Regions from separate parts of the Exiguobacterium sp. E17S genome, predicted to be linked through region 3. Evidence: riboswitches for the same ligand, from Rfam matches in the RefSeq annotation. Region 3 holds a riboswitch; each other region holds the start of a gene.
The links. A riboswitch is a leader RNA that binds a small molecule or an ion and turns the genes downstream of it on or off. The one in region 3 is predicted to bind thiamine pyrophosphate.
Positions count from the first base shown of each region.

Region 1: linked by a shared signal. The riboswitch ahead of AC3B4V_RS11810 (ECF transporter S component) and the one ahead of tenA (thiaminase II) in region 3 are both predicted to bind thiamine pyrophosphate.
Region 2: linked by a shared signal. The riboswitch ahead of thiD (bifunctional hydroxymethylpyrimidine kinase/phosphomethylpyrimidine kinase) and the one ahead of tenA (thiaminase II) in region 3 are both predicted to bind thiamine pyrophosphate.

Region 1 is NZ_JBYLRU010000003.1:149,185-160,159, forward strand. It holds gene AC3B4V_RS11775 (hypothetical protein) at 1-120, shown strand, start outside; gene AC3B4V_RS11780 (hypothetical protein) at 122-1,378, opposite strand; gene AC3B4V_RS11785 (hypothetical protein) at 1,375-2,643, opposite strand; gene AC3B4V_RS11790 (alpha/beta fold hydrolase) at 2,798-3,616, shown strand; gene AC3B4V_RS11795 (NAD(P)/FAD-dependent oxidoreductase) at 3,689-4,720, opposite strand; gene AC3B4V_RS11800 (energy-coupling factor transporter transmembrane component T family protein) at 4,776-5,498, opposite strand; gene AC3B4V_RS11805 (ABC transporter ATP-binding protein) at 5,470-6,999, opposite strand; gene AC3B4V_RS11810 (ECF transporter S component) at 6,996-7,568, opposite strand; TPP riboswitch at 7,668-7,767, opposite strand; gene AC3B4V_RS11815 (50S ribosomal protein L25/general stress protein Ctc) at 7,863-8,540, opposite strand; gene AC3B4V_RS11820 (GNAT family N-acetyltransferase) at 8,786-10,381, opposite strand; gene AC3B4V_RS11825 (glycerol-3-phosphate acyltransferase) at 10,394-10,924, opposite strand; gene AC3B4V_RS11830 (DEAD/DEAH box helicase) at 10,921-10,975, opposite strand, start outside.
Region 2 is NZ_JBYLRU010000005.1:30,731-41,705, reverse strand. It holds gene AC3B4V_RS13840 (hypothetical protein) at 169-312, shown strand; gene AC3B4V_RS13835 (peptidoglycan DD-metalloendopeptidase family protein) at 384-1,613, shown strand; gene AC3B4V_RS13830 (murein hydrolase activator EnvC family protein) at 1,819-3,096, shown strand; TPP riboswitch at 3,160-3,270, shown strand; gene thiD (bifunctional hydroxymethylpyrimidine kinase/phosphomethylpyrimidine kinase) at 3,386-4,189, shown strand; gene thiM (hydroxyethylthiazole kinase) at 4,170-4,937, shown strand; gene thiE (thiamine phosphate synthase) at 4,927-5,565, shown strand; gene AC3B4V_RS13810 (hypothetical protein) at 5,772-6,020, shown strand; gene AC3B4V_RS13805 (ArsR/SmtB family transcription factor) at 6,076-6,444, shown strand; gene AC3B4V_RS13800 (CHASE3 domain-containing protein) at 6,490-7,128, opposite strand; gene AC3B4V_RS13795 (YitT family protein) at 7,322-8,188, opposite strand; gene AC3B4V_RS13790 (hypothetical protein) at 8,325-8,927, shown strand; gene AC3B4V_RS13785 (formate/nitrite transporter family protein) at 9,111-9,947, shown strand; gene AC3B4V_RS13780 (YkvA family protein) at 9,984-10,403, opposite strand; gene AC3B4V_RS13775 (aminopeptidase) at 10,502-10,975, shown strand, end outside.
Region 3 is NZ_JBYLRU010000001.1:271,648-282,622, reverse strand. It holds gene AC3B4V_RS01450 (glycoside hydrolase family 3 protein) at 1-739, shown strand, start outside; gene AC3B4V_RS01445 (hypothetical protein) at 771-1,067, opposite strand; gene tenA (thiaminase II) at 1,119-1,814, opposite strand; TPP riboswitch at 1,888-1,994, opposite strand; gene AC3B4V_RS01435 (DUF1002 domain-containing protein) at 2,189-3,070, shown strand; gene abc-f (ribosomal protection-like ABC-F family protein) at 3,347-5,146, shown strand; gene AC3B4V_RS01425 (alanine/glycine:cation symporter family protein) at 5,343-6,806, shown strand; gene AC3B4V_RS01420 (diacylglycerol/lipid kinase family protein) at 6,944-7,837, shown strand; gene AC3B4V_RS01415 (peptidoglycan DD-metalloendopeptidase family protein) at 8,084-8,800, shown strand; gene AC3B4V_RS01410 (penicillin-binding transpeptidase domain-containing protein) at 8,917-10,890, shown strand; gene AC3B4V_RS01405 (GNAT family N-acetyltransferase) at 10,835-10,975, shown strand, end outside.

The sequences.
Region 1 (10,975 bases), on a different contig from region 3:
GCTTGCGTCTCTTTCTTACGTGAACCGTTGACGCGTAAGGAGTGGTTGCGAGAGGGAATTGCCTTCATCTTCTGGTGTTCCTTGATTTATTTGCTCCAGCATCTCGTCTTCATGGCGTGAGTCATTTTTCGTATTGCTCGAACAAAGGAAGGATGATGTCACGACCTGTTGCTGATAAGTGAATCGACACGTCACGTTTCGGATCCTTCAAGTAAATGTCGGTCTTTTTGACACGCTTGTCGAGATAAACTTCGTATTGCTGTCCTTTCGTCCCTTCTCGGAACGTCAGGTATTTCCACTTCGCCCGTTTTCCCCGCACATCAGACTGTTCACTCGTCTTGATGGCTTTTTGTAATTTTCCGGATTCATCACTCGTCATCATGATCATTTTGTCCCAATCGAAGCCTTTTTCCGAAGTAAAATCATCTTCTTCAAAACGGATATGCTGGAACTGCTCTTGATGGAATAGCGTCACTTCCAAGTTATCCGCTACGACGTCGTCTGCTGTCTGTTCCGGCTCTTGAAGTTCAGGCGGTCGTTCCATCGTATGTCGAATCGATAATTCATAGCGGAATTCGCTTCCGTTTTTCTCCGTTGCGATGAGCGTTCCGTAATGTTCCGGTGTCCCGTCACCCGGGATGAACCGGACCTTGCCCGGTTGTTTCATCGAATGAATCGGGCGTTCCACATGACGTCCACCGTATAACTCGGGTAAGCGCACCATCACGTCATAAGTCGAACCGAATTGTTGATTGTAGACGAGATAGAGTTTGACGTCACGTGTAAATGGTGTGAGTGAATGCGTGTACGTAAAGATCGTCGTCCGTGAATCTTTTTTCGTGACATCCGTCGCGTCGATGACAAGGTAACCTGAACCTGGGAGCTCTAATGTTCGAGCGGAGTGATCGGCAACCTTCTCATTACGAATGAACCGATCGTCTTTTTTTAATACAGTAGGCTTCATGTTAAAGTTCTGTCGTTGTGGAGTCAGAGCTGTCTTCTTGAAGACATCGTCTTTCTTTGCTAGCGGATAATATCCACTTTTTAATGGCGTTTCGCAATATAAGTAGGTCTTCTTTCCGGATTGAACGTAACGAACGGTTTGACCTGCATAGTCATCGAATGGATTCGCCATCATGACGGAATAGATGCCGCCGACAGAGTAATCTTCGGGTGCATCGCTCGCTTTCGACGCGCACGTTTTTTGGATGACGATTCGTTCCTTCGCTGACAAGGTTCTTGGACCTTGATCACTAAATTGTCCTCCATCATATAGTTGTGATAAGTAATCCCATTTAAAATTCGGCGCATCACTTTGACAACCGCTTAATACTAGCGTTGCACCGAGTGTTAGTCCGATCCAGTAACGTTTGTTCATTGATTAAGCACCTCACTAAGTGCTTCACTGGTCGTACCTGACAGCTTCGCACCGTTCTTTGATCCTTTTTTAACGACATAGATTTCAAGTTTTTTGGCGCGTTTGCGTTCGAATAGCTCGAACATTTGGCTTTTCCCTTCGCGCATCAACGTTAATTTTTTCTGCTTTAGTTTTGTGCCTTGTGGTTCCATGACGTCGGTCTCTTTTAATTCCTGAGCGATTTTTTTCGCTAGTTTATCCGGTATTGCTGAGACGAACTTATAATCGCTATCGATGAGCTGTTTCGGTGATTGATGGATGAAACCGACATAATCGCTTGTGGATGCTTGAAGGAATCCATAATCGTAATTCACTGGTTTTGTGTAGGTTTTATTAAAACGCAAATATATCGATGTTTCTTGGACGACTTTTCCGTCCTCTTGTTTCCGAACGGTTGCGAACTGGACAGTCTGACCTGTCGCAATCGTATCCGGCAGTTGCTTTCGCTCAATCTGATAGGCTTGTCCATTCATATATTCTTGAATCGTCGAAGGGAATCCGACACGGTCACCACTGAACATCAGCTCGATCGACGATTGTTGGACACCACCATCCGGACTAGCGCGAAAAGCTAAATTCAATTCGGAACCGGATAGTGACTCGGTCGTCTCAAAGAGTGTTTGTTCTTTATCTTTGCCTTTCTCTTTCATGTAGACGACGAGTTGTCCTTCCGGTGGCAAAGATAGTTGATAGGACGGGAAAAGGTACCGTCCGAGCTCTTTTACTTCTTTACGATCTTCGTTTTCCTGTTTTTGTTGATCTGTCACTTCTTTTGGAACGGGTCCAAAGCGAACGACTGTCGATTTAGCTTTAACCGGTTGTTTTGACCAATCGACGAATGGATAATCACTACGCTTGATCTGATGGACCGCATAATCCGCATGGCGAATCGGCTGACACGCCAGATAGTCCTTTTTTTCGTCTGACAGGAAACGGACGTGTTGGAACTCACGCCCTTGGATACTCGGAGGCAGGAAGTATAAGTCAAATCCTTCGTGTTGCACATATCGATCAGGTAAGTGCTTCATGTCTGGTTTTTGCTGGCAAACCTTCAACAAAGCAGCGGTTTGTTTTTTCGGGAGATCCGGTATCTCTTGCCCATCAAAGGTAGTCGAAATACCGCCCCAGTAATTAACATCGTATGTAAGGTCTAAGTATTGTTCTTTACCGCATCCGGCAAGTAAGACTACGCCTGCGAGAATACCCGTATGTATATAGCGTCTCATGAAAAACCTCCTTTATCCTAGTGACTATATTTTACCATAATTTCTAGAATAGACAGAATTTTCTATAATGCTTTAACATTAAGATGTTTGATATCTCTTGACTCGGGAATAATAGATGCATGCACAGTCAATCTATTTTTATGGGGGTTTTATGATGGGTACATTCATTCAAGCAGTTGATGGCACGAAAATTTATGTCGAGGATGTCGGATCGGGTCAACCGGTCGTCTTTTTACACGGCTGGCCGGCAAACAACAATATGTTCGAGTATCAAAAGAATCTGCTCGTCGAAGAAGGGTACCGTTACGTCGGGATCGATTATCGCGGTTATGGCAAATCAGATGCGCCGGCAACGGGATACGATTATAAGACGATGGCGTCCGACATTAATGAAGTCATCGAACAGTTGAAATTAACGAATGTCACGTTGCTCGGCTTCTCGATGGGAGGAGGAATCGCCTTGTCCTATCTCTTGCAATACGGGGATTCAAAAGTTAGTAAACTTGTCCTCGCAGGAGCTGCGGCACCTGTGTTTACGCAACGCGACGGTTATCCATACGGGATGACGAAAGAAGAAGTCGATGCGTTGATCGCCGACACGAAACAAGATCGTCCGTCGATGCTCAAAGGATTCGGGGAAATCTTCTTTGCGAAGGAGCATCCAGAACCACTTCAACAATGGTTCCATGGTCTTAGCATCGCCGCTTCGTCCCACGGTACGATTCAGTCAGCAATCGCATTACGTGATGAAGACTTACGTGGAAAACTCGAGAACATCAAAGTCGATACGTTGATCATCCACGGTAAAAAAGACCAAGTCTGTCCGTTCGAGTTCGCGGAAGAAATGCAAAAGGGAATCCCACATGCACGACTTGAAGTCTTCGAAGAGAGTGGGCACGGTATGTTGCTTGATGAACAAGAGAAGTTCAACGAAACGTTACTCTCGTACGTTAAAGGAAATCAAACCGTCTAATCCAACAAGCCATGGACACCCGTCCATGGCTTGTTTTTGTGTACAGAAAAAAGCGTGCGCCGGCGCACACTTTTAAGGGCGATACTTCCGCATGAACCGTTGATCGATCCAGCGCTTCAGGTACCAACCGAACGGGTGAGTCGAATACTGATTGCCATACATTGAAACTGCATGACGTGGTCCCATCGATAAAATCGTCAAATAGTTCGTTTGCGGACGATAGGTTTGCAGTGCCTCTTCCTGGACGTACCGTAAGAGGTTTGCCAGTAAGATCGGTGCTTGCCGGACAGCTGTGACGCCATTCTTCGGAATATCGGGATAAGCGACGAGGGTCGCTGCGTCACCCGCAGCAAACAGACTCGGATGATCGAGCGCTTGCAACTGTTCATTGACAAGTAGAAATCCGTCTTCCGTATAGAGCTTACTGTCCGCAAACAATGCTGGAGCTTTCGCACCTGTCAAGCGGATGATCGCATCTGACTCGATTGGTGGATGATGTGAAAAGCGGAGAGGAGACGCCTCGTTCAGTGGCCGTTCTCGAATCCAATATACATCGAGTTCTTGTAAGCGTCTCGCAATCGCTTCTGCTGCGGGGTGTCCTGAAAGTAACTCGGGATCCGTGATCAGTGTGATCGGTACACCCGCTACTTTTAAGGACGCCGCCATCTCGACAGCCGCTGCACCGCTTCCAATCACGACTGGACACTTTGCTTGTTGCAGTCGCTTTAATGTATCCGGTAACCGGTAGTTCGGTTTGATCGATAATCGTGTCGTATCTTCCGCCCAATCGAACGAGCCGATATTCGTCGAGACGACGTCATAGGTGTAACGCCTGCCGGATGCACCGAAGACGACTTTTTCAACGGGGTCGATTTTGATGACGGTCTCTTCGATGAACTGTTTATCATTGGCGCGACACAATGCGGCGACGTCGATACGGATCTCATCGATATCGTACGTTCCGTCAGCAAGTCCGGAGTACATGCCCGAGTAATATTGGTACGTCGAGGCATTTAAAATCAGCCACTCGACGTCTTCTGTTGGTCCATTGGTAATGCAATGCAGGTGAGCGTGTCCTGCACCAATCAAGAGGATTCGTTTCATGTCGTTCTCCTTCAATCTGTCTTGCTAGAATGTACCCGGATACGGGTGGCGGTAATCATAGCCAAAAGACAAGACTGATGAACAGGAGGATGACCACGAGGTAGATAATATCCTGGCGCTGAACGACTGGCACTTCATAATATGTCCGCTCTGCTGAAAAATGACGGGCTTCGAAAGCGATTGCCATCCGTTCTGCCCGCTGGATCGATCGCGAGAAGAGCGGTAAGCCGATTGATAGGAACGCATCACCAGGAAAGCGACTGTGCACGTTTCGAATCATTCGGACTTGCCGCAAGACGCGGACTTCTTCGACCAGTTGTGGCAGAAAGCGGATCCCGGCAAGGAACCCATACGCGAAGCGAGGGGACACCTTTGCCTGGTGAATCAAGCTCATCACGAACCGGGTCGCATCGGTCGTCGTGACGAAAGCGAAACTTAAGCAGACGAACGTCGCCATCCGTAAGGCAAGTAACCAGCCATGTACGACACTTTCCGACGTGACATGAAACCAACCGAACGACCAGAGCGTGTTCGTACCTTTGCCAAACGCCGCCATCATCCAGAACGTCAATAAGAATAATAGACTGTAAGGTGCGAGCCGTTTCAAGAAATCGACAGGACTCCATCCGGAGAGGAGTAGCAAGGCGATAGCAAAACTCAGGAACACCAACGTCTTGATCCAGTCGTTCGTTGCAATTAAGGCAAACATGATCAAAAACAATCCGCTCCCCTTGATGACAGGATTGAGTTTAGCGAACGGTGACGCGTTCGTCTGCATGGCGCTTCACCTCCTGGAATTGGTAAGAAAGTGGACGTTGCAGCTGACAGCGTTCGAGTAACGGAACGTCAGCGAATAACTCGCTCGGACGTCCGTCAAAAGCAATCCGCCCTTGCTCCATGACGAGGACACGATCCGCGTATCGGGCGACGAGTTCCATATCGTGTGTTGCCATGACGAGCGTCGTTCCGTTTTGTTGTTCCGTCAACAACTGTTCCATGAGCCGCCGTGTCGTCAATCCATCCTGTCCGAACGTCGGTTCATCGAGCAACAACAAATCCTTCGTCTGCCCTAGCATCGTCGCAACGCTGAGTCGTCGTTGTTGCCCTGTACTAAGCGCAAGCGGTGACTGCTGTTTGACGGATGCGAGTTCCAGCCGTTCGAGTAATGTTGTGCGCTCGTCACTCGTCGCTGCCCGGTGACTCCAGTCGATTTCTGCTTCGACCGTCAGTTTGAGAAACTGCAGATCCGGTTGTTGGAAGACATAGCCGACGTGCTCATAAAAGCGTCGCCGGGAGTAACGCTGAGCCGGACGTTCCTGGAACCGATATGTTCCTTGATGCGAGAGCAACCGACCGAGTGTTGCAAGTAATGTACTTTTCCCGGAGCCGTTTGCTCCGAGCAGCATCACCCATTCTCCTGTCTGCAGGGAAAATGTCGCATCGGTCAGCGGGTAAGGGGCTTTCGTCGATAATGCAGCGACGTGCAACAAGGGAATGCCGGCTGTAGCGACTGGAGGAAGCACGTGAAGTCGCGCTGCTTGTGGTCCATCTATGGGTAGCGTCTCTAACGTGTACGGATACAAAGAAGGAACAGCGATGCCTTTCGATTGAAGCTCTGTATAAGCCTGCGAGAACAAATCCTGCGGATGCGCCGTCGCAGTAATCGTTCCGTTCTCAAGTAAGACAACCTGATCGATGTACGGTAAACAGACATCGAGTTGGTGCTCGATCAAGACGATCGTTAAATCGTGTTCTTTCTGAATCCGAAAGATCAACGCCATCAGCTCGTGTTGTCCGATTGGATCAATCTGGGCTGTTGGTTCATCGAGTAATAAGATCGCCGGCTCGAGCGCTAGGACCGCGGCGAGCGCGAGGCGCTGTTTCATCCCCCCGGATAGACTCGCGATCGGTGTCGAGAAGGGGAGAGGGAGACCGACGAGTGCAAGTAAGCGTTCAATTCGTTCCTCCATCTCCGCACGTGGAATCGACCGGTTTTCTAAACTAAAAGCGATTTCGCGTCCGATCGTTTCCATGCAGAATTGTTCTTCTGGATTTTGAAATAAGACTCCGACCGAACCGGACCGGGTAACGGTACCAGTCTGTTCGACTTCAATCGTCTCCGGTGTCAGTCCGGCTAGGGCATGAAGCAGTGTCGTCTTGCCACTCCCACTGCGTCCAAGCAAAAGGGTCGTTCCTTGTTCGATCGTCAGCGATACATGATCGAGCACCGATTTCATCTGACCCGGATAGCGGATGCTGAGATCGTCGACAGTAATCATGCGACTTCCCGTTTCGCACGTCCTGCCGCAAACCCGTTCAAGACACCGGTCGCAACAAGGCGACGGACGAGAATCGCTGCAAGCAAACCGCCGAGTAATGCACCACTGATCAATTGTAAACCTGTTGTCGCAAGCAACGTCGTCGTCGTGTAGTAACCGAATCCGTTCGCGATCAAACTATAGACAATGCTACCAATTGCGGCTCCAACACCCGATAACATCAATGTCCAGGTGTCATAACGGTGATAACGCGTCATCGCAAAGACGAGTTCCGCACCAAGCCCTTGGCAGACCCCGATGAGAAGAGCCGATAAACCAAAGTGACTACCCGTGAACAGCTCGACGGCTGCCGCGACGATTTCCGCGATGAGAGCAGCACCTGGTTTTTGAATGATTGCTGCGACGAGCGGGCTCGCGATGATCCAGATCCCAAACATCCAGTTGGCACCGACTGGTCCGAAGATTGCAGACATCGGTAACCAGAGTGTTGACCAACCGAGATAGATGACGCCGCAAGCGACGGCGAGCATCATCATGACCATGATTTCTTTCATTTTCCAGTGTTGCATCGTGTTCGTCCTCCTTTAAGTGGGGGAGACACCAAAAAAGACCGCCCTCCGTAAAAAGAGAGCGGTCCTCAGAAAAACTGCGCGCAGCAGGAGTCATTGGATGTGATCGCTCCACTTTCCTACGCTAGTATGAACTAGATCAGGTTCGAAGGGTCCGAAGTGAATCGTCTCAGCCAAATGGGCTCCCCTAGTGGATATGGTAATAGATGATACGCTGTTCACTTTAGGCAATCTTCTGTCTATTGTCAAGACACAAAAAAACGATACGCCACGAAGGGCGTATCGATAAACGACTTATTTGTTATCTTCGTTCTCTTCTTTTGCTTCTTCTGAAGACTCTTCCGTAGCTTCCGCTTCGTTGTCTTCGCCAGCTTCCGCTTGTGCCTCAGCTTCTGCTTCTTCGATTTCCTCAAGCTCTTGTTCGAGCGTTGATTCGACGACAGCTGCGACTTGAATGTCGCCTTCTGTGACGATACGGAAATCTTTTTGTTCCGGAAGATCAGCTACAGAGATTGAATCGCCGATTTCGAGGTTTGTGACGTCGACTTCGACGTTCTCTGGTAATTTATCTGGTGTTGCTGCGACTGTTACTTTAAAGAGTGTCTGTGATAGGAATCCACCGACTTTCGCGCCAGCTGCTTCCCCGACGAGTACGACGTCTGCTTCGACTTCTGTCTCTTCATCCATTTTAACGGCGATGAATTCAACGTGATCGACAGTTGGTGTGAAGACATCCATATCACGACGGTTGATCAAGACGTTAATATTTTTACCGTCGAGTTTCAGTGAAATCAAGACGTTCTCACCGTTTTCTCGAACGATTTTAAGCAATTCTTTTTCTTCAAATGCGATTGGTGTACTTTCCACTTTGTAACCATACACGACACCAAGAGCTTTTCCTTCATGACGTAATTGTTTACGGAGTGAGCGTGGACGTACCTCGCGTTTTTCGGCTGTTAATTTAACTGACATGTTCATTTCCCCCTTGAATTTGGTATAGCCCTCAAAAGGTAATGAATGTAGGAGCAGGACAAGTCCTGAACAATATGAAACATGCTAAGACAATCGGTTTCAGACTCTTTTGAATCTGACGCTTTCGTGACTTTGCATTTCTCTCCCAGGTCATTACGCTGATATTGAGAAACATGTGTGAGTAAGTCACCGGTTTGATGCGGTGCTAGTGAGTTTATACCCCTATGTTTTAAATCCTTAAACCTCTATTTTTTATTTTTTAAAGTCGAAAGACCTCCAAACCGCTTGAAATCAAGGGTTAAGAGGTCTTTCATTTTTTCATTTTTTATGGTGATGCGTTGGTTTTCACGGACTAATACACGGATGAGACGTTCGATGTGCCGCATCGTCGTCTGTCCCATCGTTGAGATTTGGAGCCATTGATTATGGACGAGATAGTCGCTTTCATATTGAACATGATAGCCCTGGATCCGGAGAGCGTCTCCTAAAGCGGTTGCCGACGGATGGACGATCGTCAGAATTCCCGGCGCTTGTGCTTCTTGCGTCGCAAGCAGGTTGAAACCAGTCGCCCGAACGGCCTGTTCGAGATAAGTCATCTTGATGGCGGCTTGATCGAGATCAAGGGCATCGAGCGCTGCCTGACAAGCAAGCAACAAGTTCGATGAGCCGGAAAAGGCGACGCCTTCCGCATAGAGTCCGAGATCCAGATAACGTGGAATTCGTGGAGAAGGTAGGATGCTGTCTGTATGACCGATGAACGCAAGACCCGGTAAACCACCAATTGCTTTTCCGGAGACGGTCGTGACGAATTTGCAACCAGCGTATGAGAAACGTCCGGTTCCGACGGCGCTGATCGCATCGACGATGAGTGCGGTTCGTTGATCTAATAGCACTTTTACCGCATCGAAATCGTAGAGGACGCCCGTTGACGTCTCACAGTGCGTCAACCAGATCCAGTCGTATTCCGTTTGATGCAGTTGACTCGCGAGTTGTTCCAAGTCGATCGGGTGACCGGGTGGAAGCGAGTGGACATCAAAGGACTTCCCAGCTCGTGCCGCGTGATCAATCAAGCGTTGACCGAACTCACCACCGTTTAGGATCAACCCATGTCCACTCAGTTGTTGTGCGACGATATCGTTGGCGAGCGTACCACTGCCGACAGCCATCGAGACATGTGGCAAATCCAGCAACTGACATATCCGACCACGTAAATCTTGATCGAGCTGGCGCATCGAAGCCGTCCGATGCGGGCGCGGTGCTTGTTGCGCCGCTTGGCGGACTGTTGGTGCAACCTCGACCGGACCGGCTAGAAAATGCAGAGGACGTAAAACGTCCGCGATGACGGACCGTTCGTATGTTGCGCGCGACAACAACATCGGTACGAACTGGGCGTCGCCACTACCGAGCGTTGCTGCGATTGGTGTGAAGCCGAACCGCGCATATAGTTTAGCTTCCCGTGTCGTACCACTGATATAGACATGATCAATCGTTTCCCGCTCCAAGTAGACCATCAAAAAGCGCATCAATTGCATGAACGTACGACTATTGCGGTATTCGGGACGAACGCTGAGTAAACGGATTTCCGCCGGGTCCGTCAGTGTCTCATCTAACGTCACGCCTTTTTCTTCAAGTGAAAAAGGACGATGCTTTCGAATGGCAATCATCGCGACGAGTCGATCGTCTTCCTTGCCGATCAGATAAGTATTTTGATCATGAAACCGATCAATCCGTTTCCGTTCGGTGTTTGGTTGATGTTGCGGAATCTCTTCCGTGAAGGTGAGGTAGTTCAGTTCATGGATTGCTTCCGCGTCCGAAGCGGTGGCAATGGAAAAGTCGATCATGAGACGTCCTCCTTATGTAATGACTGGCTTGTGAAGTGCATCATGAGCCCACAGGACAAGTAGACTTACGGCAACGGTACACAAGATATTGATGGTTCCCGCGTCAAAGTAGACGGGGAGTAACGGGAGCAGAACAACCGGAATCAGCCCCGCTTTGACGCTATCTTTCGTTACGAGATAAGATAGACCGAGTATGCCTAGTCCGGCAAGATATGCCCACGGCGTGATGGCGAAGACGATGCCGGAAAATACGGCATACCCTTTACCGCCGCGTCGCGGATGAAACAACGGAAACAAGTGACCGATGAGCACGGCAAGAGCAACGGGATAAAATGCGTCTGTGATCTGTAGTGCAAGAACCGTCTTTGCGGCATCAAACAGATACACGAATAAAAAAGCCGGGAGCCCACCGGCACGATGGGCGTTGCGGGCACCGATGTTTCCGGAACCGACCTGAGCCAAATCGGTACGACTGACGTACTTCCAGAGCGTACCGCCAAGAATACTGCCGATAAGGTAACCAAGCAGGAGATCAAGGATCACCGATGTTCCTCCTTTGTTTCTACGAGATGAACGAGTTCTTTGACGGTCAAG
Region 2 (10,975 bases), on a different contig from region 3:
AAAGATTTATTTAAAATGAAATATCACTGAAATATTATGGAAGAGGAATGAATGCTATAATCAAAAACGTTCTTATAAAAAAGAAAAACTATTACAGAATTTAAATTTAACTCAAATACTCTACGATAAATCATAAAACATACACTACAGAAAAAGAGGGAATACTACATGAAAAAAACGTTCGCGTCGCTCATCGTTTCCGCACTGGTTCTTTCATCAGCACCTCATTTTGCAGCAGCTGACGATTTAAGTGAACAGAAAGCCAAAAACGAACAACAGCAACAAGACAATGCTAAAAAGCAAAAAACTTAGAGTCTTCTGTTAATCAAGAAGGTCAAAAAATCTCTAAAACACAACAAGAAGTCAATCGACTAGACGAAGCTTTGAACGAAAAAATCTTTGCTGTCGAAGCAAAAGATCGTCAAATCAAAGCGACAGAACGTGAAATCGTTGAACTTGGAAAAGAAATCGAGAAATATAAAGCGAAACTAAAACGCCAAGAAAAACTACTTGGTGATCGTCTTCGTGTCATGCAAGAGAATGATGGAAACTCGATTAAATGGGAGGAAGTCATCTTTGGCGCTAAAAACGTTGGTGACCTCGTAAGCCGTGTCATGGCAGGGAAATCCATTTCAAAACAAGATGATAAAATGATCACGGATTACCAAAATACGCAAAAGCAATTAGCGGATGCGCAACAAGAAGTAAAAGAAAAGAAAGCGCAGTTGGTCGTTGAGAAACAAGAATTAAAACGTCAACAAGCGGACCTTGAATCACAATTAAAAGAGCGGAACAAACGCTTAAAAGAACTACGTAAGAAAAAAGAAAAGTTCGAAACACAATTGATGGATGCAAAAGAAGTCCAACAAATTTTGATTGCGCAAGAAAAAGCGATTGCAGCTGAAAAAGCAGCGCGTGAACGTGAAGCTCGAATCGAAAAAGAACGTCAAGCTCAGGCGGCACGTGAAGCGAAAGCAAGAGCAGAGGCTGAAGCAGCGCAAGCAGCAGCACAAAAAGCAGCAGAAGAGCAAGCCGCTAAAGAAGCAGCAGCTCAGCAAGCAGCACAAGAGAAAGCGGCACAATCGGCAAAACCTTCTGGTTCGACGAAACAATCGGCACCAAAACCATCTACACCAGCACCAGCTGCGCCTGCTCCAGCGCCGTCAGCTCCTGCGACACCTAAACCGTCACCATCATCAGGCGGACTCTTCATTCATCCAACTGCTGGTGCTGTGACACAAGGGTATGGTTCTGCAGGCGGAGAGAACGGTTATACGTTCCATAACGGGATTGACTTCGGTGGTCCAGTTGGCACGCCAATCGTGGCAGCTGCAACTGGTACAGTCATTACAGCATCAGGTGGCGGACCTTACGGAAATCACATCATGATCGCTCACCAATTGAACGGGAAGACATATACGACAGTCTATGCACATATGAGTTCATTGAACGCTAGTGCAGGTCAACGTGTCAGCCAAGGTCAACAAATCGGTACACGTGGTAGCACAGGAAACTCAACAGGTCCACACTTACACTTCGAAATTCACGTTGGTGGATACAGCTACAGTGCAACAGGTCCAGCTAACTCAGTCAATCCAATGTCGATGTTTTAATCGTAAAGAATCGTTGCATATGCAACGGTTCTTTTTTTTTTGTCATTTTCAAAAAACAAATCATATATTACAAAAAACCGTTTTCATTTGAAATGTAAATGAAATTTTTTTGAAACGATTACGGTGCTATAATCTATTTCAGATATGAGAGAAACTTGAATACTATAATAAAATATGAAAAAAACATAAGTGAGGAAAACGATATATGCTAAAAAAACTAATTTCTACCATTGTTTTAGGAGCATTACTTATAACAGGAACGCAACCGATCGCAGCAGCGACCATTAAAGAAAAAAAGGCTGAAAATGCCGCTGAACAACGTAAACTTGAAAAAGCGATCAAAAAACAAGAAGCTAAAATCTCAAAAGAGCAACGTCAAATCAATCAAATTGACGCAGCAATCAACGAAAAGATTTTCCAAGTCTCTGAAAAAAATAAACAAATCGAACAGTTGAACGTTCGAATCGATGAGTTAAAGGCAGACATCGTCCGTTACGAAGAAATGTTACAGAAACAGGAAGAACTACTCGGTGATCGTTTGCGTGTTTTCCAAGAGAACGATGGAAACTCGATTAAATGGGAAGAAGTCATTTTTGGATCGAAGGATTTAGGTGATTTATTCAGCCGTGTCATGGCGGGGAAAAAAATCGCTGAGCAAGACGATAAAATGATTTCGGATTACATCGCAACGCAACAAAAATTAGCAGAAGCAAAACAAGCGCTCGTTGAGAAAAAAGCGGAGCAAATGCAAGAAAAGAAAGTATTGCTTGAACAAAAGAAAGCGTTAAAGCTTCAAATGAAAGAACGTAGTGCCACGCTGAAGAAATTACGAAAAGGGAAGACGAAGTTCACGACAGAACTGTTAGACGCAAAAGAACTTCAAGCGACTCTCGAAGCGCAAGAACGTGCAATTGCGGCAGCGAAGGCAGCCGCTAAAGCAGCGGCTGAAAAAGCAGCAGCGGAGAAAGCGGCAGCCGAAAAAGCCGCTAAAGCGAATGCTCAAACAGCAAAACAAGTAGGTAAGAGTTCGGAGTCAACTGATTCTGTTGCCCCGCCCGTTGTTTCGAGTGGAGGGAAATTCGTTCGACCATCTTCTGGTGGAGTGTCGCAAGGATTCGGACCAGCAAGCGGCGCGAACGGTTATACGTTCCACAACGGTGTTGATTTCAGTGGTTCGGTCGGGTCTCCAATCGTCGCTGCAGCAGCTGGAACGGTCATTACAGCATCAGGTGGTGGACCTTACGGCAATCATGTCATGATTTCTCACTTCCTCGATGGACAAGTGTACACGACTGTCTACGCACATATGAGTTCATTATCGGTTCGTGCAGGACAAACGGTCTCTCAAGGTCAACAAGTCGGGACACTTGGTAGTACAGGGAATTCAACAGGACCACACTTACATTTCGAACTACATGTCGGAGGCTATCAATACAGTGCTTCTTCTCCTCTGAATGCAGTCAATCCATTGGCATATCTGTAATCAAAACGGGCTTCGGCTCGTTTTTTTTTCTTCTCTATGCTACAGTTAAGGCGAAACGAATACTTGAGCAACTAGGGGAGCTGGAGGAATCCGGCTGAGAGGAAAACCAATCTGTTTTCGACCCTATTACCTGAACTGGATAATACCAGCGTAGGAAAGTTGAGCCGAACGGATACCGGAATGCGTGTATAACGCTTTCGTATAGCGTCGACTGCTTTTTTACAGCGGTCGACGCTTTTTTTGTCGGTCACGACTCCCTTACATTGCTCGATGGGAAGGTGAAAAGAACATGAAACACGTACTGACGATTGCAGGATCCGACTCCGGTGGTGGAGCTGGGATTCAAGCAGATTTAAAAACATTTTCAGCTTTAGGCGTTTATGGAATGAGCGTCCTGACAGCCGTCACGGCGCAAAATACGTTGGGTGTTCAAGCGGTGGAAGAGTTATCCCCAGAAATCGTAGATGCCCAGTTAACGTCGATTTTTTCAGACATTCGTGTCGATGCGATCAAAATCGGAATGGTCTCGAATGCGCAGACGATTCGTGTCATTGCTACACATCTCCGCAAACAGACAGTTCCGATCATATTAGATCCCGTCATGGTCGCTAAAGGTGGTCATGCCCTATTGCGGACGGAAGCTGAACAAGCATTGATTTCAGAACTTCTGCCGCTTGCGACACTCGTTACACCGAATTTACCGGAAGCGGAGCGGTTAACAGGACGATCAGTGACCAATCTAGAGGAAATGCGACTGGCGATGCATCAATTGGCTACACAGACAGGGGCAGTATTACTAAAAGGTGGACATCTCTCAGGAGCTGCAACGGATTTGTTGTTTGATGGGGAAGTGGAACATCGTTTCACATCGGAACGGTTAGACAATCAACATACTCATGGAACTGGTTGTACCTTATCTGCAGCGATTGCAGCACGGATGGCGCTTGGAGAAGATTTAACAGATAGCGTAAGACAGGCAAAGAGCTATGTCACGGAGGCAATTCGTCATGGATTTGCTCTCGGACAAGGTATTGGACCGACACATCATTTTCACTCACTTTGGAGGGATACACATGTTTACGACTATTCTTGAACACAAACCACTCATTCACCATCTGACGAACACAGTTACGATCAACGACTGCGCGAACGTCACACTCGCTGTTGGAGCATCACCCGTCATGGCGGAAGACATTCGTGAAGTAGAAGAGATGGTTAGACTCGCGCAAGCTCTTGTCTTAAACATTGGTACGATCGATGCAGACATGCAAGCAGCTCAACGACTCGCAGCACGTGAAGCGGGACGTTTGAATGTCCCGATCGTTCTTGATCCAGTTGGAGCAGGGGCAACGACATTACGTACTGCCTTTTCTAAAGAACTCATTGATCTCGGGTGTACGGTCATTAAAGGAAATGCTTCTGAAATCAAGACGTTACTTGGGGAAGATGGGCGAACTAAGGGAGTCGATGCTGCGGGAGATGCAATGATGGATCGAGAAAGCATTCGTGCATTTGCTCGCAAACACCAATCTGTCCTCGTCGTGACAGGTCCGAACGACTACATCACGGATGGAACGCGTGAAATGGAATTACATGTAGGAACACCACGTTTGGGAGACATCACGGGTACGGGCTGCATGACGGCCTCCTTGATTGCGAGCTTCCTCGGTGCAGGATATACGACATTTGAGGCGGCTGTCCACGGGACATTCGTCATGGGAAAAGCAGGAGAACAAGCAGCCTCCGCGCAAGGTCTTGGTGATTTTAAACGAGAGTTGTTCAATGCCATCAGCCTCATGACGGTGCAAGATCTGGTGGAGGTGACAGAACGTGTCAATTGATTACTCCATCTATGCAGTGACGGATCGTCGGTACCATCCTGGAGTCGCGATCGAGACGGTCGTTGAGGAAGCCATTTTAGGTGGTGCAACGATCGTGCAATTACGGGAAAAAACAGCGCAAGGAAAGGAATTCTTCGATCAGGCAGTTCGGTTGAAAGCACTCACGGATCGACACGACATTCCTTTGATCATCAATGATCGGATTGATATCGCGTTACTCGTCGGAGCAGGTTTGCATATCGGACAAGAAGACATTCCTTTAACCGCAGCACGTCGCCTTTTACCAGATGCCGTGATTGGTGTGTCGGTAGCAACCGTTGCACAAGCGATTGAAGCAGAACGAGACGGAGCATCTTATTTAGGCGTGGGGTCTCTATTTGCGACGTCATCCAAAGCGGACGCTGATTCCATGTCGCATACGATGCTTCAGGCGATTCGGGAAGCTGTACGATTACCTCTAATCGGTATTGGTGGAATCACAGCAACGAATGTCTCCTCTCTGCCCATCCCGTTGGAAGGGTATGCCGTCATCTCAGAAATTTTCGCTAAAGAAGATCGGCAACTCGCTGCGCAGCAAATGACAGATGCTGTGCGTGAATGGCATCAATCACTTCAGAACAGGGTATAATCCGTTCAGAGGTGATTGTATTGAAATGGCAGACGATCCGTTTTCGCGGCTATTGGATTCGATATCGGTTAGAACCACAAATCATTCGAGTCGATAATCAGGGGATCTACCATCTAGGAAAAGTCTTATTTCCACATCCTAATCGTATATCTTATGAGATGGCCCTTTTATTGAAAGAAAAGTATGAAAGACGCTACAAACGTCCGTTGTATATTAAAACGAGCTCGATTGCGACGGAAATTTGGGGACATACTCATTTAGATATTTATTACCGGGCACTTCTTCGTCTACCGATTCCGACTCGGCTTCGTCAACGTTATACGAACCGATTAGAAAGCACGAAAATCATTGACATCGGCGTACGCGCTGTCGATCAAAATCGAATTGTCTGGGATATCGGAGATTACGTAGGAGGATGGTTCGTGTTTTGGCTCATTCGCAGACGAATGCGCTGAACTTGCAATGTCCCGTTTCTCATGGTGCAATATAAGTAGAAACGAGGTGACGGACATGGACATTCCCCGTTGTGAAACGATTGCGATTGATGAACAACGTGCGTCTGAAATCGGACATATCGTTGATACGATTCCGACGCTTGAAATCGGAAAGCTATTTAAGATTCTTTCGGATGCGACACGACTGCGAATCGTTTATGCGCTGACGATCGAAGAAGAACTATGCGTTTGTGATGTCTCGGCCTCTGTCGACTGTTCGATCGCGACAGCGTCGCATCATCTTCGATCTTTGTTGAAACAAGGACTCGTCAAGTTTCGAAAAGACGGTAAAGTCGTCTATTATTCCCTGGATGACCATCATGTGTCATCGCTTGTACATATGGCGATGGAACATGTACAAGAGGGAAAAGCAATGCCTGAATGAGTCTTTAGAATAAACGAAAAGCGCAGCTTTAGCTGCGCTTTTCGTTTATTCTAAAGACGATTGTTCTGATCCTTTTGGAGCGAAGTGGTGGAAGAAAAAGACCGTGGCACTAATCAATAAAAAGGACAGGATGGAGAGAGCGAGACACATCCATTTATATGTAGCGATTAAAGTATCTGATTGTTGTAATTTGCCTTGAAGCGTTTTATACAAATCATCTTTCACACGGGATAAGTCTTCGAGAATCGTTTGAGTCGTCTGAGTCGATTGTCTAGCAAGACGTTTTGCGGCTGTTGGACTTTGACGTTCATAGACGACAAACACGCGTTCAATTTCAGACTCCCAGACATTGTTGCGGCGAAGGAGATCCTTAATCGTCCCTGGAGTAGTCGACGATTGGTTCAGACTATTGCGCAAATCATGGATTTTAGACGTTGAAAAGTAATATTGTTCGATATAACGATTATCTTCATACAATAAGAGACCACGAACCGCATTGGCACGATCTCGATTGTGTTCGACCAACTGATCTACCTGATTGATTAACGGTATATCATGATCCTTCATTTGCTCGGTCATCGTTGCAATCGTCCGATAACCGGATAAAGCATAGATGATCGGGATAGAGGCGAATAAGCTGATCAAGAAAATCAGCAGAATACGCTGACGCCAAAGAGAGTGCATGCAATCATTCCTTTAAATAAAAGACATGTCATAAGCTTAACTACTATCGTAAAAAAAGTGAAGCCTGTCTATTTTTTGAATAGGGATAATGACTGAAAAACTGAATAATACTAATAAAAAAGCAGGAAAGATGATGCAATACGAGAAGCTGTTTTAAAAAGATGAAAAAAGCACAGCTAAGCTGCGCTTGGTGTTAAAACGAATACGAATGTTCTTTGTAATTGCCAAAAACAGTATGGATTTCCGAAAATGTAACGAATGCATTCGGCTCGACAGAAGAGACGATTTCTTGCAAACGGACGATTTCGTTATTTTGAACGACGACATAGACCATTTTTTTCGTTCGGTTGGAGTATCCTCCACGTGCATCGAGAATCGTGACACCACGACCGAGTTCTTTTGTAATGACTTCATTGATTTCATCTGCTTTCTCACAAATGATGATACATTGCTTAGAAGCAGAATAGAAACTGTAAACCGTCTGAAGGGCTTTCGCACGAACAAAGCTCATGATGAGAGCATACATAACGTGTTTAAGATCGAATACCCACCATACAAGGATGTAAATGACAAGATCTTGCATCAGAAATATACGAGGAAGTGGCCAGTTATGAAAACGAGCAAAGAAAAACTTTCCAAGAATATCAAGTCCTCCAGTTGAAGCACCACCGAAGAAGATCAATGCCATTGCAAGACCAGAGACTAGACCAGCAAAGATGGAAGCGACGAGCGGATCGTTTAGAGATTCCGGAACGATTTGAGTCGGGATCCAGTCAATTAAAAAGGAAGAAGCAATGACAATAATTCCAGATAAGAACATGAATCGTTTGCGTAGGAAACGGAAACCTAAAAGGAAGAGGGGAATGTTTAAGAGCAATTGCGTTAATCCGATTGGCGTGTGGAAGAGCTCTTGAATAATGAGCGTGATCCCCATGATACCGCCTGATCCGATATCATTTGGAGATAGTAGTAGGCTGATGTAAAGGGAATACAGCAACGTACCAATGATTAAGAAACTGATTTTTTCAACTCTCTTTTTCTGTGGGTGTGTTGTAGTCATGGCAATATGATGAGTGACCTCATGCTCCTCCTTCTGTGAGTATCTGCATGCAAGAGTACGCTCATATGCATAAAATTTCAACCCTTCTTATGAAAAAAGATGAAAAAGGGTATGTTTTTTTAGGAAGGTGATGAAAATGAAGAAAATGTTATGGATTCTTGGTTGTATCTGCTTAGGAATACTAGTTGGGATTCGTCTTTTCGAACAACCCAATGAAAAAAATCAATCATCCATTTGGCATGATGGTGATCTTGTAGCGAGACAAGTGGGTGCCTCGATGATGAATACGGTAGCGGTTCGTCAATTAGCCGAACAACTTCCGTTCTCATCAGAATTAAAACAGGTAGATGTCGAAGGAGAATCGTTACGTCTTGCCTATGAAGTGACAGGAAAAGAGCGACAAGCTTGGATTGGTACCGATACCGGGACACTACAGGTGAATCAGGATTTTTTAAAGGCTCGGTTATCTAAAATTCTGATGCATCATACGCTTGTTTTATTTTCAACGATTCCTGATTTGACCGATCTCGAAATTCACTACACGGATCCGTATTCAGATGCAGATTTTACGATGGACCGGAAAACATTCGACGCCTACACTCCGACCGATATCGAACGAGCTACTTCCTCTTCTAGACGCTTTAATCGTGTCGTCATTGATGGTTATGTGCTCGATGCCTCAAGACGAAACACCTTCTTTGAACGCTTCGCATCACGACTACAGATCCAAACTAATTAGTTGTATAAAGCAAGAAAAGGCATTTTTCACAATCTCGACACAATGATATCGTTTACATCTCGTTCTTTTATAAAAACGATAAAACAGGTCTATTCAATACTTGAACATCTTTTAAGATGGAAGTATGATAATAAATGAACAAACATTGTGAAGTGTTGAACAAAAGAAAGAGAGGTTTCTACGATGAACGAGGTAGAAGCATTAGAAGGATTACGGAATAAAGCAATCAAGTCGACGCGCATGCTACAAATGCGTCCTCTCGAGTACTTAGTTCGTGCCATGTTAGCGGGAATTTTCATTGGATTTGCAATCATTTTTACTTTAAAAGCAATTAACGGTCTATATATGGCGGAGTCACCTGTTGCGACGCTTGTCGGTGGACTGACCTTCGGAGTGGCACTCGTCCTAATCGTTTATGGTGGGGCAGAGCTGTTCACAGGGAATACGATGTATTTCACGACGGCGACGATGCGCGGCTATACGACGAAGATGGATACGATGAAGGTCTGGTTGATCTGTCTAATCGGAAATGGACTTGGCGGATTGGCGTTTGCGCTACTCTTTTCTCAAACAGGAATCATCCAAGAGCTTGGTATGAACAACTGGTTATTTTCTGTCTCAGAAACGAAGATCCACCATACGACGTGGGAAATCTTCACACGTGCTATCTTCTGTAACTGGATGGTCTGTTTAGCGATTTTCATTCCAAAGAACATGAAGAATGAGTTGGCGCAGATCATGATGATGATGGTACTCGTCGCAGTATTCTTTGCTTCTGGATTTGATCACGTCATCGCCAATATGGCACTGTTCTCCATTGCGTTAGTCGTACCACATCCGGATACGATCACATTTGCTGGAGCGATGCATAACCTGTTGCCAGCTTTAGCCGGTAACATCATTGGTGGAGCAGTCTTCATGGGAATGATCTATACGTGGCTGAATAAAGAAAAATTAGAAGTAGATGAATCACGTCAATCCACGACACCTGTTCATATTGCTTCGAAACAAAATGCATAATCAAAAAGCAGCTGTCGCGACAGCTGCTTTTTTCATTCATTCCATATGTTGAAAGCGATCGACGTCTGCAGCCAGTTCTTCGTAAATCGTCTCGACGATTTGTGCATCATCGAAGAGCCCGAGGACGTTATCGTCCGGTAAGGCGTCAACAGGAGACGTAAAGTACAGAACGGCCGTCAATAACAATTGTTCCTGCTCCGCATGCATTTCGAATTTTTTCTGATAGAGAGCACGAAGCATTTCAAGCAGTTGTTTTAATTGAAAATAAAGGACGAGTTCTGCCTCGCGTTCGATGTCCGAGCTTTCTGTAGACGCGATATCTTGCGTCAAGTGCGCAAGTCCGATTTCTGCTCGAACTAACAATTCTTGCTGTGCTTTTTCATCACCAACGAGGTTGAGTGCCTGTCGGTGAAAATACGTATAAGCCGATTTAAAATCGCCGGGTGTGAATTCCATGGTGATGCCTCCTTCTCTTCTCTTTCTAGTTTCGCCTTATTTCTTGCAAAATTGCAACTATTTCGTGAAAATAAAGATACAAGAAAGGGGATTACATAATGCCGACACAAGCAGAATTACAACAATACGCGTCTTTAGCCGTGCGTACGGGAATTAATCTACAACCAGGACAACAACTCGAGGTGCGTGCAGGAATCGAAAATTTGCCGCTCGTTCGTGAAATCACGCGTGTCGCCTATGAAGTAGGAGCTACGCAAGTATATGTACAATGGTCAGATGATGAGATGACGAAAATCCGTTATTTCGATGCACCGGAAGAGTCGTTTGATACGTTCCCAGATTGGTTAAAAGCACGTTACGACCAACTGGCAGAAGAAAAAACTGCGTTCTTATCGGTCGTTAGTGAAGATCCGGATTTATTGAATGGCGTTGACTCGAGCCGAATCGCACGTGCGAATAAAGCAGCCGGTGTCGCTCTTGCTAATTGGCGGAAGTTCGTCATGAGTGACAATGTCAGTTGGTGTGTCGTAGCAGCACCTTCTGAAAGCTGGGCGAAGAAAGTATTCCCTGAT
Region 3 (10,975 bases):
TGGGATTTGGAACGGTACGACTGACACGACATCCCTAGCTGAAAAAATCGCGCACTCGAACCAAATCGTCGGCAGTCCCGAGCATAAAGCAAAAGAACGCGCGATGACGGAAGCCGCGGTCACACTCGTGAAAAATGATCAGCGGACGTTACCATTCAAACCGAAAAAGAATGCCAACGTTCTTGTGATCGCTCCGGCGGCGGATCAGACGGACAGCATGAAAAAGACGATCGCTTCCTTACCGAAGAACCGGAACTGGCACGTGACGACAGCGAATTACTCGGCTACTACGCTACCGCTCGACCAAAACCCGACATTACGGGCGCAACTCGATGCAGCAGATTACATCATCGTCGGTTCCAACGTCAACACGAGTGCTAAACTACTCCCTACTGCACCAGAACAAGCGATTCCGGCTTCGATCTTCCGCTATGCGAAACAAACGGATACACCATCCGTCCTGCTCAGTCTCCGTAACCCATACGATGTCGCCGTTCAACCGGACGCACCGGCACACGTCCTCGTCTATGGTTTCAAAGGCGACCCGAACGGACCAGACTCCGAAGCAGGCAATCTGAAATCAGCGGGACCGAACCTGCCTGCAGGTATCCGAGCAATCTTCGGAACGTTCAAACCGCAAGGCACTTTACCGGTTGATGTGCCGGTCTTTCAGAACGGTGTCTTTACCGATCAACTGCATCTCGAATTCGGTGACGGCTTTAAAAACTGGAAAAAATGATGACGTGATACACCAAAAGACCGAAGCTCCTTTACAGGATGCCTCGGTCTTTTAACGATTGATACGGATATTCAGCTTCTTCTTTCGCACGATGGTAAACGCGGTATAACCAATAAGTCAGTAGTGCATAGACGACGATGACAAGAACAGCAGAAATGTAGCTCCCCATGCTATACGCTACCTTAAAGTTACGTGTCGAAGCGGATATACCGGATAACACGATTAATATCGGAATGATGTATCCAATAAATCTTACTTTGACTCTACCAAGCATTCGTTGTACAGCATATGCTGCACTGATCACAAGTGCGATCACGACGATTTCCATTCCAATCCCTACTCTCACTAAATGGTATTCCTAATTCTACCATCTAGCGATTCAAGAAGATACCGCTCGTGCTGGAATCGTTTCGTAAACTGACGCAAACGTCTCTTCCGTCCACCCCATATGCCAGAAGAGTAACTCATAGTAACAACTCGTCACGAAATGACGTTTCATTCGCTCGCGTTCCGCTGGGCTCGCTTGCTCCGCCAGCGCATCAAGCCGTGCAATCTGTTCAAAGACGACCTTTTCGAACCATTCCGAGCTATACGTGTCGATCCATTGCTGATAGATTTTTTCTTCCGGTGTACACGTCAGTAATTGTTGCCCGATTTCATAATACAACCAGTAACATGGCAAGATGGCAGCAATCGTCTCACCAAGCGTTCCTTCACTCGCATGATGCATGTGCGAGACGTACGCATATGCTGTCGGTGCCGGTTCAAATGCTTCAAGGTCTGCTGCCGTAATACCGAGCGGCTTAAAAAATGATTGATGTAAGCTCAGTTCTGCCTCGTAAGTCGAAGTAGCATGTTCGGCAAGTGTCGCGATCGTCGCGAAGTCGTCCGCTTTTGACGCTGCCTTCGCTTGAATCTTCGCAAAGTGTTTTAAGTAATAGGCATCCTGCATGACATAATGCCGAAATTTCGAGAGTGGTAACGTCCCCTCCCCGATTCCTTGAACGAATGGGTGCGTAAAACTACTGTTCCAATACGCTTGTGCCGCTTGTTTGATTTCTTGTGTGAATGTCATGATCTCATCCTCCTCGTTTAGTATGAAACGAAAAAACACCACCCCGAAACACACGGGCATGGCGCAAGAAGAACAAGACTTGACGCCACTTCCCTCCGTAAGTACGAACTTAATCAGGTTCAAAGGGTCCGAACGTCTTCGTTCGTCTCAGTCAGCCTACCGACTCCCCTAGTGGTCATTATTCGATTCCCATCCACTATAGCATGCTGAAAATGGAAGTCAAGTTGTCCTCTTTTCGCTATACTATGGAGTGTCAGAAGACGGATGCCGTCTCCATCTACAGACCGATTCCGAACTTCTTTCGTTCTCGTACACTAACTTTAGTACCTGATACTATAATTTATTCTGTTACTTACAAATTGGAGGATTTCATTATGCATACACCAACAAAAATCATGGCATCAGCCGTTATCGCTTCTGCTTTATTACTCCCAACAGCCGTATCCGCCGAACAAGTCGTCGATAAGACGATCGTCACACTCGGGGAGTCACTCGGCGCAAAGGATAAAGCATGGGTGCTTTCACGTCTCAATGCACCGGAAGGCATCACGCCGATCATCGCAACCTCTGCTGACGAAGAAAAATATCTCGGGAAAAACATTCCACAGTCGCAAAAAGGTGGCAACATGTATTCGTCGGCTAAAATCGAACTGACGGAAAAAGGAGATGGACTTTCCGTCTCGACGGAGAACATCACATGGGTGACGAAGGATATGTATCTCAACGCTCTCGTCACAGCGGGTGTCAAAGATGCCGACATCACGATCACTTCTCCCTACAAGGTGACCGGGACATCGGCACTGACAGGAATCATGAAAGCGTACGATCAAACTTCCGCTGAGACGGGAATTAAGTTAAGTGACGAACGCAAGGATTTAGCACAGCAAGAATTATCGGTCACATCAGACGTCGGAAAAACGGTCGGCACGGATAAAGTCGCTGACTTAATGAATGAGATCAAGGCTGAGATCGCCAATCAAAAACCGGAAACCAAAGTCGAGATCGAAAACCTGATTGTCCAAGTCATTCAAAACAACAATATCCAGTTGTCTGACGCACAAATGGACCGGTTGACGAATCTATTCAATCAAATGGAGCAAGCGAACATCAACTGGGGACAAATCGAGAGTGGATTGAAAAATGCGGGACAAGACATCCACGCGTTCGCAACTTCAGAAGAAACGAAAGGATTTTTCGCTAAATTATTTGATGGACTCAGTGACTTCTTCAGTTCAATCGCGGGTGTGTTCAAATAATTCAGACTTCCGTAACTGACAAAAAAATAGTAAACTAGATGTATCTGAAACGAAAGGTGGTGTGAAAAGATGGACTTTGCCGCGTGCAAACACTGGTTGATGGAACAATTGTATCTGTTGCGCGCGATTTTTCATGAAATGGCGTTCTAAGGCACCCGTCTGTCCTTTTTTAAGAACTTCATGAATGAAAAATACTGCAAAGCGCATCTTTCACACGTGATGGAGAGTGCTATTTGCGCTCTCCTTTTTTGATGCGCGCGAAAGGATCAATTGAATATGATGATTTGCGACATTCAACACCTGACAAAACAATTCGGAGGCGAGACGATCTTAGCGGATGTTTCCCTCTTCTTAAACGAACACGACCGTGTCGGTCTGATTGGACGAAACGGGAGTGGTAAGACGACATTACTCCGCTTGCTTGCTCGCCTTGAGCAACCGGACGGTGGTGTCATCTATCAAAAGAGCGGTTTGACGATCGGCTATTTGGAACAACTTCCTGTATATAGTGAGACGATGACCGGACTCGACGTCCTTTGGACAGCGTTTGAAGACATCCTCGCGATCCGTTCTCGGATGCAGCAGTTGGAGCAAATGATGGCGACAGCACCAGAGAATCTTGATGCGTTACTTGCACGATATGCGGAAGCGACGAATGCGTTCGAACAAAAGGATGGCTATCTACTCGACTCGAAAATCGAACGCATGGTGAACGGGTTACACCTTCGTCCGTTACTCACTCGTCCTTTCCACCAGTTGAGCGGTGGTGAACAGACGAAGATTTGTCTCGGTCGCATGTTACTCATGGAGCCAAATCTGCTCATTCTTGACGAACCGACGAACCATCTTGATTTAGCTGCCGTGGAATGGCTGGAGCAGTTCTTACGGGACTACACAGGAACCATCCTGCTCGTCTCTCACGACCGGGTCTTCTTAGACGCCGTCGTCACCTCGATCGTTGAACTCGAGGACGGTGAACTGACAACCTATATAGGGAATTACAGCGCGTTCGTCGTCGAACGAGAACGTCGCTTGATGGAACAGTTCCACGCCTACCAAGAGCAACAGAAAAAAATAAAGAAAATGAAGGAAGCGATTCGTCGACTCCGGCAATGGGCAAACGAAGCGTCTCCACCGAGTGAGAAATTATTCCGTAAAGCAAAATCGATGGAACGGGCACTCGAGCGGATCGAACGGATTAAACGACCACAACTCGAAGCCAAAACCGCTGATGTCTCCTTCTCTTCCACTGATCACTCGAGCCAAGTCGTCTTTCGCGCTGAAGAACTCTCGTTTGCTTATGGAACCCGTCACATTTTTGATGACGTCTCGTTCGAGATCATGGCACAGGATCGGATCGCGATCGTCGGAACGAATGGGAGCGGGAAATCGACGTTGCTCTCACTGCTGCTTGACGAATTATCACCAGAGGCAGGCACACTCACGCGTGGACCATCGAATCGGATCGGTTACCTGTCCCAGCATGCCCATTTCGAGGAGGACGCGCGGTTAATCGACTGGTTTAGAGACCGGATTGCCGTTCCAGAAGCGGAAGCCCGCCATATCCTAGCCCGGTTCCTGTTCTTTGGACCAACTGTCTTTCGGTCCATTTTGTCACTGAGCGGAGGCGAACGTGTGCGATTGCAACTCGCCGTCCTCGTTCATTCGTCGGTCAATGTATTAATTCTCGACGAGCCGACGAATCATCTCGATATTGAATCAAGAGAGACACTCGAAGAAGCACTCGAGAATTTTTCTGGAACATTGATTGCCGTCTCACACGACCGCTATTTCTTGAATCGTCTTTTTCCGCAGATCCTGTGGCTCGAAAATGGTCTGACGCGTTATCATGGTACGTATACGTATGCTCAACAGAAGCGTGCTGAGTTCGCTACGTCTTCCTCACTCCACGTAACCCCTCAAAAACCAAAACGCTTGTCACAACATGAGTTAGAAGTGCAGATCGAGCGGCTTGAACAGAAATTAGCAAAACGTGAAAAACCGACCGATACCGTTTCTAAAAGCATCCAACAGCAACTCGATGACCTATACGAACAATTGCTACAGTATGGATGATTTAGCTTTACTTGCCTGTCACTCTCGATACCGAGAGTGGCAGTTTTTTCGTTCACCTACAATGTTTTTAACTCCTAACATTTAGCTAACTTTATTAAGTTTTAAAATTTTATTTTATTTTGTTGTTGCTTATTGTCTGAAAATTCGTATAATTTAGCGTATAGCTTTTATTATTCTTTGGGAGGAATACACCATCATGAACGCCATTCAGCAAGTCATTCAAGGAAGTGTCGATTACGCCAACAACATTTTATGGTCGTATGTATTAATCGCTGTATTGATCGGCGGCGGGATCTACTTCACGATCCGAACTGGCTTCATCCAATTCACTTACTTAAAAGAGATGTTCCGCGTCACGCTCGATAAAAGTGAACAAACAACAGACGATAAAGGAGAAAGCATCACTTCTCTCCAGTCATTCTTCATCGGTGCGGCGACACGGATCGGTACGGGTAACCTTGCCGGTGTCACGATTGCCGTCACACTCGGCGGACCAGGTGCCGTCTTCTGGATGTGGATGGTCGCTCTCTTAGGGGGCGCGACGGCTCTCATCGAAAGTACACTGGCTCAAGTCTATAAAGTACGCGATACGAAATCGAACGCATACCGTGGTGGTCCTGCCTACTACATCGAAAAAGGCTTAAAGAACCGAGCTCTCGGAATCGTCTTTGCAATCTTGATTGCTGTGACGTTCGGCCTTATCTTCAACTCCGTTCAATCAAACACGATTGCCGCTGCCTTTGACAATGCGTTCGGTATCAACACAGCTGTCGTCGGCGCAGCACTCGTCGTCTTGACGGGACTCGTCATCTTTGGTGGTGTCCACCGTGTCGCGAAGTTCTCTGCAATCATCGTTCCTATCATGGCAGGTCTCTACTTGATTGCTGCTCTTTATGTCGTCGTTACGAACCTGACGGAACTTCCTGGTGTGTTCGCAATGATTTTCAAAAGTGCCTTCGGAATCGAGCAAGCATTCGGTGGCTCGGTCGGTGCTGCAATCTCACTCGGTGTCAAACGCGGATTGTTCTCAAACGAAGCGGGAATGGGGTCTGCTCCGAACGCTGCGGCAGCGGCTGAAGTCTCTCACCCAGCAAAACAAGGTTTTTTACAAACACTTGGTGTATTCCTTGATACGTTGATCGTCTGTACAGCGACAGCAACGATTATTCTCCTCAGTGATAGTTATGCTGCTGGAAATGGCGAAGGAATCGGCATGTTGCAAAACGCGCTCTCCGAAGAATTTGGTGCAATTGCCCCACCATTCATCGCACTCAGCGTCTTCTTGTTTGCTTTTAGTTCGATCGTTGGTAGTTACTACTACGGTGAGACGAACATCGAGTTCATCAAACAAAGTCCAGCAGCCGTCTTCGGTTTCCGGATTGCGACAATGGGCTTCGTCTTCATCGGATCTGTTCTCAGCCTCGGTATGGTATGGAGTTTTGCCGATCTCTTCATGGCAGGCATGACATTAATCAATATGACAGCGATCCTCCTCTTGAGCGGCATCGCTCTCAAAGTCATCAAAGATTATCAGGAACAACGGAAACAGGGACTCGATCCTGTCTTCTCAGCAAAAGCACTCGGGATCGAAAATACGGAGTGTTGGGACGTTGAAGAAGAAGCTCGTCCTGCTGCTGGTGAAGTGCCGCCATCACAATAATTTAACTCTGAGTTCAAACTTCAACACCGAGGAAGCCATGCGCCTACTCGGTGTTTTTATTTGTAAAAAAGAATTTGGATTATGTTTTCATCGTACAGGGAAAAAGTCAACAGATTGCCCCGAAGGAGGAATTCATCTTGTCTCAAGCCATGTTGATCATCAACCCGTCTTCTGGAAAAGAACTCGGAAAAAAACACGCAACGCTTGCTGAGGAAACGCTTGCTACTCGCTTTGAAACCGTCGACGTTCGGTTCACGGAAAAAGAACACGATGCGACGGAATTTGCGCGTCATGCCGCCCAGTCTAATTACGACGCTGTCATCGCCATGGGAGGTGACGGAACGGTCAATGAAGTCATCACTGGGATTGCCGAACAACCGCATCGCCCAACGCTCGGAATCGTCCCACTCGGAACGGTAAATGACTTATCGCGCGCATTACACATTCCGACGGATCCGGAAGAGGCGATCCAGATTCTAGCTGACGCCCCTGCCCGACCGCTCGATATCGGTAAATATGATGACCATTACTTCATGAACGTCATCGCTGTTGGTCTGATTGCGGAAGCCGTCGAGGAGGTCAGTGTCGAACAAAAGACGTCACTCGGATCGGTCGCTTATTTCATTGAAGGTCTAAAAGCCTTCAAGGATCATAGCCCCTATCCGATTGAAATTGATTCTGCTGAGAAACAATTCGATGGAGAAGCGCACTTGTTGATCATCGCCTTAACGAATTCCGTTGGCGGGTTCGAATCCTTTGCAGAAGACGCAAAAGTCGATGATGGACTGTTGCATGGCTTTATCATTACGAAGCTTGGATTCTTTGATGCGCTCCAAGCATTACCCAAACTCATCACGGGTGGATTATCAAAAGCCGATCAAATCGAACACTTCACGACGACCCGTGTCGAAATTCGCTCGAAAGAAGAATTGCCGATTAATGCCGATGGGGATACAGCAGGTCATGTTCCCGTGACTGTCGAGGTACTCCCGCAACATTTAACTGTGTTTTCACCATCTTCTAATGAATAACAGTATATGTTCATAGAAAAAAGAACTGACTCTTCGTCAGTTCTTTTTTTACTTATTAATCCATTACAATATATGTTAACAAAGCGTAATTTTGAAACATATTTGAAATATTTTCGTGTTATTGACGATGCTATAATCATCTCAGGCGAAAAATCATTCTTTAAAATAAATAATTATACATAAAATCTTACAATTTTGTAATGATCAGTTCTGGCGCTTCAGATTTTTAAGGAGGAAATACACTCAATGAAACGTTTACTTACAACAATGACAATGACAGCTTTGGTAGTTTCAGGTTTTGCAACAACGAGTGCTTCGAAAGTTGAAGCTGCAACGACATATAAAGTAAAGGTCATGGCAGACGGACTTCGTGTTCGTACAGGTCCATCAACAGCTTATAAAATCGTCGGTAGCGTCAATACAGGACAGACATTCAATTATCTTGGTGTTTCCGGTTCATGGACAAAAATTTCATACGGTGGCGCATCACGCTACGTTTCTTCTACATACGTAAAAAAATACAGCACAACGACTTCAACAAAAGCAACGACTGGCTTCTCGCGTCCAGCAAGCGGTCCAATCACGCAAGGATATGGTGCTGCAAGTGGAGTTTACGGTTATACGTTCCATAACGGCATCGATATCGGCGCTCCAACAGGTACACCTGTCTATGCATCAGCCGCTGGTAAAGTCATCACATCCCGTTATTACGGCGCATACGGAAATCACGTCATGATGACGCATACCGTCAACGGCATCCAATATACGACGGTGTATGCACACTTGAATAGTCGCTCCGTCTCAGTCGGACAGACGATTGCAAAAGGATCGAAAATCGGTACGATTGGTGCAACAGGTAACGCGTTTGGTGCGCATCTCCATTTTGAAATGCATCGTGGTCCTTACGTCTACAGCGGAACGTCTGCTGCAAACAGTGTCAATCCACTCAATTACTTCAACTAAGCTTGATTCACCGGACTTCTCCCCATGAGAAGTCCGGTTTTGTGTTTCAGATGAAATCTCCTGACAGGAATGGTACGGTATGGTTATGAGTCTAATCCACAACGGAGGCGAAACACATGAAACGAACGATCCCCTTTCTTTTATCAGCGACGTTTGGTGTGACGTTACTTGCCGGATGTCAAGATCAGCCGACACCTGAAGAACGTCTTGATGCCTACATCAAACTTTGGGAAAAACAAGATTACGATAAGATGTATACGTACGCGAGTACGGCTACTAAAAAGGAATACGGAAAAAAAGAATTCATCGACCGGACAAAACAGTTGTCGAAATCGCTTGATATCAAAAAGTTATCCGTCGAACGGAAGAAAGCGAAGGAAGCAACGGATGACGAAAAAGCGTCCCTTCCCGTACGAATCTCCTTTGATACGGTTGCAGGAGCCGTTGCTTATGATAAACAAGTCCCGTTAACATTCGAGAAACAAGGAGAAACAGAAAACTGGTTCATTGACTGGGACTCTTCGTTTGTTCTAAAAGACTTTAAGAAAGAAGACAAGGTTCAGTTAGAAACCGTAGAAGGTAAACGTGGTGATTTACTCGACGCGAACGATAAACCGCTCGCGACCTCCGGTAAAGGGTATGCTGTCGGAGCAACTGCAGGACAACTTAAAGATGTCGACCAAGTTGCCGAGTTGCTCGACCGCCCGACCTCATCGGTCGAAGATTCCTTAAAAGCAAGTTGGGTCAAGGATGGACAATTCGTTCCGCTCAAAACACTGACCGACGAAGCAACGGTTGAAAAATTGCGTGACATTCCTGGAATCAGCGTCAAAGAGACAGAAGTCCGAACGTATCCACTTGGTAAAGCAGCCTCTCATTTAATTGGATATATCGGTTCGGCAACAGCAGACGAAATTAAAGAATCGAAAAATAAAATCCAAGCTGGTGAACAAGTCGGGAAACGAGGTCTTGAACAAGTCCTTGATGATCGGTTACGCGGTAAAGCCGGTGCTTCGATCATTCTACAAAAGAAAGACGGATCAAGCGTTACCGTCGCTGAAACGAAGCCGACGGATGGTGAGGATATCCCGTTGACGATTGATGCTACGCTCCAGAAAAAGACGTACGACACGATGCAAGAGGATCCGGGAACGGCATCGGCAATCGATCCGCGGACTGGTGAGACGCGTGTCTTACTTAGCTCCCCGGGCTTTGATCCTTCTGAATTCATGTCAGGGATCTCGCAAGCGCGACTCGATGAACTGACGCAGGATCCGGATCAACCATTGTTGAACCGATTCACGAGTGCCTTTGCACCCGGTTCGACCCAAAAACCCCTGACGGCCGCCGTTGGCTTAAAGAGTGGAACACTTGACCCGGAAAAAGCCTATACGATCAATGGACTGAAAAATAAGATCGATGGTTTTAACGTCACGCGGATTCACGAGACGCCAGCACCCGTTAATCTGCACAATGCGCTCGTTTATTCAGATAACATCTATTTCGCCCGCTCAACACTCGAACAGGTCGGAACGAAGGCGTTCACGTCTGGACTTGAAGCACTCGGATACGGAGAGAAGCTACCGTTTACGTATCCGTTACGCGCTTCTCAGATTTCAAACGACGGGACGATCGCTTCAGATGGACAGCTGATGGATACGTCCTACGGACAAGGACAGATGCTGACGAACATTCTCCATCTAACGTCGATGTATGAAATTTTCTTGACCGATGGAACAATCTATCGTCCGACTCTTTTACAAGAGGAAAAAACGAAGCAAGTCTTCAAAAAAGATCTGCTGGATGCGAAAGACGCGAAGATGATTCGTGATGATCTCTATGACGTTGTCCATAACGGCTACACGCTCCCGGCCGATATCAAGGAAGTCGATGTTGCCGGTAAGACCGGTACGGCAGAATTGAAAAAGGCAGGCGAAACCGATGGAAAAGAGAATGGCTTCTTCGTCGGTTACGATAACGACAAAAAAGATCTTCTCGTTGCCATCATGATCGAATCGGTCGAAAAAGAAGATCGTGGCAGTCCGTATGTATCGGGTCTTGTTGCCGAAGTACTCAAACAAAATCGATGATTGGAGTGATTGCTTGATGATCCGCACGAGCCGTACTTCAGACCTCCCTGCCCTGCTTGCACTGACGGCAGAGACCTTCTTGCAC